DNA from 2 places in the Billgrantia sp. Q4P2 genome. Region 1 is predicted to be linked to the other one. Evidence: riboswitches for the same ligand, from Rfam matches in the RefSeq annotation. Region 1 holds a riboswitch; the other holds the start of a gene.
What was found. A riboswitch is a leader RNA that binds a small molecule or an ion and turns the genes downstream of it on or off. The one in region 1 is predicted to bind cobalamin.

Region 1 (3,376 bases):
GCCGGGGCGAGCCTGGTCCTGCTGGTGGCAATTCCGGCACTGGGGCGCCTGGCGGCGGTCGCATTGCTGGTGCTGGCACCAGTTGCCCACGCGGAGGGGATGGCTGCCGGTTGGAAGCGCGACCTGACACCGTCCGATCTTGCGCTGGCGGCGTTGCCGCTGTTGCCGCTTGCCATACTGGTGCCGGGCGGCGTGTGGCTGTGCCTGGCGCTGGTGCCGTTCCTGGCGCTCTATGCCTATGAGGTGCTGCGTGCGTTCAAGGGAATCAACGGCGATATCGTCGGAACCGTCATCGAGGGAGGAGAGCTATGGCTGCTGCTGGTCGCCTGGAGCTGGTGGTCGTTCGTCACGGCCTGACGCAGTGGAATCGCGAGCGTCGCTACCAGGGGCAGCGTTACATCCCGCTGCTGCTGCCCCAAGCCGTGGCGGGGCTCGACCGGCTACGTGTAGCGCTGGAAGCGCACGAGTTCGACACCGTGCACTGCAGCGACCTGACCCGCTGCCGCCAGACCCTGGCGCATGTCATCGAGGGGCGAGAGGCCGCCTGGCCGACACGCTTCGATGAGCGGCTGCGCGAGCTCGACTTCGGCGACTACGAGGGGTGTACCTACGACGAACTCGAGTCACGACCCGCCTATCGCGCCTGGATCGACAGTGCGGGTGAGCAGGCCCCGCCCGGGGGGGAATCCACTGCCGAGCTGCGCCAGCGGCTCGACGACTGGCTTGCTGAACTGCTGGCCGGCTGCGCGCCGCACGGCCAACACCGTGCCTTGGTCGTCACCCATGGCGGCGTGATTCGCGAATTGCGCCGTCGCTTCGAGGGTATCGGCTTCTGGGAGGGCGGGGTCAGTCAGGCAGAGGGGCGCCTGTTTACCTTCATCCATGACCAGGAGCGCTGGCAATGCAGCTCTTCATCGGCGGTACCTGTGCCGGCAAACGTAACGTCGTAAGGCAACGCTTCGACTCCGCCTGTTGGCATTCGGCTTATGCGGGATGTCAACTCGAGGCGTGGCACGCGGCTGCCGTCTCGTCGCGCTGCCTGGTGCTGGAAGGCTGGGAGCGCTGGATCGCCGCTCGTCTCGCCGATGAACCCGACGACGACCGGCTGCGCCAGGCCATGGCTTGCGAACTCGACGCGCTGTGTGCCTGGGAAGCCGAGCAGGGCGGCGAAGCGCTGCTGATCCTGCTCGAAATGGGCCGCGGTATCGTGCCGCTCGGCGCCGACAAACGGCGCCTGCGTGACCTCAACGGTTGGCTGGCCCAGGATGCCGCGGCGCGCTGCGAGCGGGTCTGGTATGTTCGGCATGGCCTTGTTGAATCGCTAACTTGTTGATCTGCCTCAAACTCCATGTAAGCCTGCGTTGACGCCCTGTCACGAGATTGCTAGTTTACGCCCACTCTCAGGTGCCTCACTGTAGTTCGAGGTTAAACGGGAAGTCGGTGCTTTCCCATGTGGAAGAATCCGACGCTGCCCCCGCAACGGTGATCGAGTGTGGGTCCATCATCGCGCCACTGTGCCCCGGCATGGGAAGGCGATGGGCCCGAAGTGCGTCTATATGAGACCGCTTCGCTCGTCAGCCCGGAGACCGGCCCGAGAGAACATTGTCGGGTTGCGGTGGGTAACCTCGAGACAGGGTAGAAGCCGCTTTTCTCTCCCTTTCTCGTTCCCTTCACGCCACCCCGGCTCCGCAAAGAAGACCGTGCGGGTAGGCACGGCGAGCAGCAAGGGAATCCGAATGAAAACCCAATACCATCTGGCCGCGCAGGGCCTCGCCGCCTTCGGCCTGGCAGCCCTTCCCCTGGCCGTGCAGGCACAGGCCACGACCGCCGATAACGCCGAGATCGTTGCGCTCAACCCGATGGTGGTCACCGCCACCCTGGCGCCGCGCACCGCCGACCAGACGCTCTCCTCCGTGACCGTGCTCGACGAGGCCACCCTGCGCCGGCAGGACCCCACCAGTATGACCGATCTGTTGCGTGGCCAGCCGGGAGTGGACGTCACCTCGAACGGCAGCTTCGGCAAGACCAGCAGTGTCTTCATCCGCGGCACGTCCAACGACCAGAGCCTGCTGATGATCGATGGCATCCGGCTGCGTTCGGCCACCGCCGGAGGCGCCGCCTGGCAGTTCCTGGATCCGCGCATGTTCCAGCGCGCCGAGATCGTGCGCGGCCCGCGCGGCAGCCTGTATGGCGCCGATGCGGTGGGTGGTGTAGTACAGCTCTTTACCCATGAGGCGAAAGAGGGCGGCCCGCATCCGCGCTTTTCTGCAGGCGGCGGCTCCTTCGATACCCAACGCTACAGTGCTGGGCTCTCCGGCAGCAGCGGCGGTACCCGCTACAGCTTCGCTGGCAGTCACTTAACCACCGACGGTACGCCTGTTCGTCGCGATGGTGAGGACAAGGGCTACGACAACACCTCGGCTCTGGCGCGTATCGCTCATACCTTCGATGGCGGCGCTGAAGTCGGGATGCTGGGCCTGCGTGCCACGGGGAGCAGCGAGTTCGATAGTTTTGGCATGCCGGCGAATACCGATTTCGTCCAGCAAGTGGTCGGTATCTATGGTGAATTACCCTTGGGAAATAACTGGCGTAGCCGACTGACCCTTAGCGAGTCGCGGGATGAACAGGAATTTCTCTATACCGCCTCGGAAAGCCGGTTCGATACGCGGTCACGCACCGCCCGCTGGGACAGTACCCTGATGCTGGGCAATCACGAACTCGTCTTGGGAGCCGAGTACCTGAAGGACTCGGTCGTGACGACCGACGACTATCTGGTGGATAGCCGCGACAACGCTGCAGTTTTCGCTCAAGGGATGCTCGACTTCGCGCCTTACTCGGTACAGGCCAGTATGCGCTACGACGACAATGAGTCCTATGGCGAAGAGTTGACCGGCAGTCTGGCGCTGGGCTATGACCTGGATACCCGTCATACCCTGCGGGCGAGCTACGGTACCGCCTTCAAGGCACCTAGTTTCAATGATCTGTATTATCGGGATCAGTGGGGGAACTTCGGGGATCCCGACCTCAAGCCGGAGAAATCGCAGAGCTTCGAACTGGGTGCACGCGGTCAATATCAGGCCTTCTTCTGGGACTTGGCCCTCTACCAGACGGACATCGATGACCTGATCGACTGGAAAGACCAAGGTAACTTCACCTCGGCACCCGAGCAGGTAGACAGTGCACGTATTCGAGGCGTCGAGCTTGCGGGAGGTGTCGACGTTGATGACTGGACCCTGGCGGCGGCCCTCACCTATACCGATCCGGAGGATCGGGAAACCGGCAATCGCCTGAATCGTCGGGCTAGCCAGAGCCTGCGCCTGGATCTCGATCGTGAGCTGGGTGACTGGTCCGTGGGGAGTTCCTGGATCGTGCAGAG
Region 2 (3,376 bases), on a different contig from region 1:
CCTGGTCGCCGGCCACCAGCCGCTGGGCGCTGCGCAGCTATCCCCTGGTGGGGCTGGTGCTCGGTGCTCTCCTGGCCGGGGCCGCCGTGCTGCTGGAGAGCAGGCTGCCGGCACCGCTGTTGGCGATGGTGCTGCTCAGCCTGTGGGTGGCGCTCTCCGGGGGATTGCACCTGGACGGGCTGATGGACGTGGCCGATGCCTTGGGTAGCAATGCACCCCTGGCACGGCGCTGGGAGATCATGAAGGATCCACAGGTGGGCAGCTTCGGCATCCTGGCGCTGGTCTTCCTGCTGGCCTGGAAGGGCATGCTGCTGTGGGCGCTGCTGGTTGCCGGTGCGCCCCTGGGCGTGTTGGTCGCGGTGCCGGCGCTTTCGCGGTTCGGCGCCGTGGTGCTGCTGCGCCTGGCGCCCTGCGCCCGTCGCGAGGGGCTGGCGTGGATGTGGCGCCAGCACCTCGGCCCGCGCGACCTGCCGCTGGCCCTGCTGGCGCTGGTGCCACTGTTCTGGCTGCTGCCGGGCTGGCCTTGGCTGTTCGCTGCGCTGCTCGCCTTTCTGCTGCTGTACGGTATCGCCATGACGCGCAGTTTCAACGGCATCAACGGAGATATCGTGGGTGCCGCCATCGAGGGAGGAGAACTATGGCTGTTGCTGATCGCCTGGAGCTGGTGGTCGTTCGTCATGGTCTGACGGCCTGGAACCGAGAGCGCCGCTACCAGGGTCAGCGTGACATTCCCCTGCTGCTGCCTGAGGCGCGACCCGGCTTGGACCGGCTGCGCGAGGCGCTGGCGGGGGAAGACTTCGATGCCGTGCACGCCAGTGACCTGATGCGCTGCCGTCAGACCCTGGCGCACGTGCTGGTGGGCCGGCGGATCGGCGTCGAGCCGCGCTTCGATGCGCGGCTGCGCGAGCTCGATTTCGGCGAGTACGAGGGCAAGTGCTACGAGGAACTCCAGGCGCTGCCCGCCTACCGCGCCTGGATCGACAGCGTCGGCGAGCAGGCGCCGCCCGGCGGCGAGTCCGCCCGCGCCTTGCGCATGCGCCTCGGCGAGTGGCTCGGCGACCTGCTCGCCGATGTGGAGGTGTGGGGGCTCGAGCGCGTGCTTATCGTGACCCACGGCGGCGTGATCCGTGAACTGCGCCGGCACTTCGAGGCGATCGACTTCTGGGAGGGCAGCATCGGGCAGGCCGAGGGCCGCCGGCTGACCTTCGTGCAACGAGAGGGGGAGTGGCAATGCAACTCTTCATCGGCGGTGCCTGCGCCGGCAAGCGCGACGCAGTAAGCGAGCGCTTCCCGACTGCCTGCTGGCACCGCCTGGGCACCGGCGTACCGCTTGACGGCTGGCGCGCGCCGGCCACCGCCGCCGTGCCGCTGGTGGTGACCGACTGGACGGCCTGGATCGAGGCGGCGTTCGATGCCGAGCCCGACGACGACCGCCTGCGCGGGCGGCTCGCCGCCGCGCTCGATTCCCTGACCGCCGCCGAGCGCCAGGGCGGCCTGACAGTGGTGCTGATCCTGCCCGAGATGGGGCGTGGCATCGTGCCCATGTCACCCGCGACGCGCCGACTGCGCGACCTCGCCGGCTGGCTGGCCCAGGACGCCGCCGAGCGTGCCGATGCCGTCTGGTATGTTCGTCATGGGCTGGTCAAGTCACTGAAATGAAAGGGTATGTCGTATTCGTGTACGCTTCTGTCGTTGACCCTTCCGGGGCGTGTTGCTAGGTTACGCCCACTCTCAGGTGCCCCAGGCGCGCGCAGATGCGCCGGGGTGAAACGGGAAGTCGGTGCGCTCATCTGCCAGTCCGACGCTGCCCCCGCAACGGTGATCGAGTCAAGGAAAGCCCTGCACCACTGTGCCTCTTGGCACGGGAAGGTGGCCTTTCGGGACGCTTCGCGTCCACTCGTCAGCCCGGAGACCGGCCCGAGAGTTCAGGAAACGCTGCACAACAGTGTTTCTCTCATGCCGGGTTGCGGTGGGCTACCCTGAGGCAGGGCTGGCGTCACCGTCGCCCCTCCCCCTCGATCCCTTGCCGCTCCGGCGAATACAACATTATTCGACCGTGCGGGTTGGTACGGCGAGTAAGGGAACCCCATGAAAACCAGAATCAAAGCCACTCGTGGCCTGGCAGCCTTCGGCCTGGCCCTCATTCCGCTGGCCGTCCACGCTCAGCCCGAAGCCGACAGCAACGATACCCACGTCGACCTCAACCCCCTGGTAATCACCGCCACCCTGGCGCCGCGCACTGCCGACGAAACGCTGTCGTCCGTCACGCTGCTCGACCAGGCGACCCTGCGTCGCCAGGATCCCACCAGCGTCACCGACATCTTCCGCGGTCAGCCCGGCGTGGACGTCACCACCAACGGTTCCTTCGGCAAGCAGAGCAGCGTCCTCATCCGCGGCCTGGACAATAAAGGCTCGCTGCTGATGATCGACGGTATCCGCCTGCGCTCGGCCACCACGGGCGGTGCCGCCTGGCAATTTCTCGACCCGCGGATGTTCGAACGCGCCGAGATCGTGCGCGGTCCGCGCGGCAGCCTCTACGGGGCCGATGCCGTGGGCGGTGTGGTGCAGCTGTTCACCCATCAGGCCAAGGAGGGTGGCCCGCACCCCTGGGTGTCGGCGGGCGGGGGCAGCTTCGATTCGCGCCGGCTCAGCGCCGGGCTCTCCGGCAACGAAGGCGGTACCCGCTACAGCTTCGCCGGCAGCCACTTCGCCACCGACGGCACGCCCATTCGCCGCGATGGTGAGGACAGGGGCTTCGACAATACCAGCGGACTGGCGCGCCTCTCCCACACCTTCGACAACGGTGCCGAGTTCGGTGGCCTGGCGTTGCGCGCGCGGGGCAACACCGAGATCGACAATGGCGAGACCGACTTCGTGCAGCAGGTGGCGGGTGTCTACGGGGAGGTGCCGGTCACCGACAGCTGGCGCAGTCGCCTGACCCTTAGCGAGTCACGGGACGAGCAGAACAGTCGGCGGATGATTGGCGACTCCACCTTCGATACCCGGCAGCGTACCGCACATTGGCAGAACACGCTGCGTTTCGGCCTGCACGAAGTGATCCTGGGAGCAGAATTTACCCGCGATGACGTGACGACCACGGATACCTATGTCGAGGACAGCCGTGACAACACGGCGGTGTTCGCCCAGGGACTGCTGGACTTCCATCCCGTCAGCCTGCAGGCCAGCCTGCGCCATGACGACAATGAGGCCTTCGGTGACGAGCTGACGGGCAACCTGGCGCTGGGGTACGCCCTCGACGACCGGCATACGCTGCGTGCCAGCGCCGGCACCGCCTTCCGGGCCCCGACCTTCAACGACCTGTATTACCCCTACGAGGAGAGCACGTTCTTCGGTACCACCTACGTGTTCGAAGGCA

Region 2: linked by a shared signal. The riboswitch ahead of ACUY1T_RS20640 (TonB-dependent receptor domain-containing protein) and the one ahead of ACUY1T_RS04910 (TonB-dependent receptor domain-containing protein) in region 1 are both predicted to bind cobalamin.

What each region holds. Positions count from the first base shown of each region.
Region 1 covers NZ_JBRBAI010000002.1:446,977-450,352, reverse strand. The annotation lists gene cobS (adenosylcobinamide-GDP ribazoletransferase) at 1-357, shown strand, start outside; gene ACUY1T_RS04920 (histidine phosphatase family protein) at 309-950, shown strand; gene ACUY1T_RS04915 (bifunctional adenosylcobinamide kinase/adenosylcobinamide-phosphate guanylyltransferase) at 902-1,333, shown strand; cobalamin riboswitch at 1,386-1,609, shown strand; gene ACUY1T_RS04910 (TonB-dependent receptor domain-containing protein) at 1,737-3,376, shown strand, end outside.
Region 2 covers NZ_JBRBAI010000017.1:58,982-62,357, reverse strand. The annotation lists gene cobS (adenosylcobinamide-GDP ribazoletransferase) at 1-686, shown strand, start outside; gene ACUY1T_RS20650 (histidine phosphatase family protein) at 638-1,279, shown strand; gene ACUY1T_RS20645 (bifunctional adenosylcobinamide kinase/adenosylcobinamide-phosphate guanylyltransferase) at 1,231-1,659, shown strand; cobalamin riboswitch at 1,717-1,935, shown strand; gene ACUY1T_RS20640 (TonB-dependent receptor domain-containing protein) at 2,089-3,376, shown strand, end outside.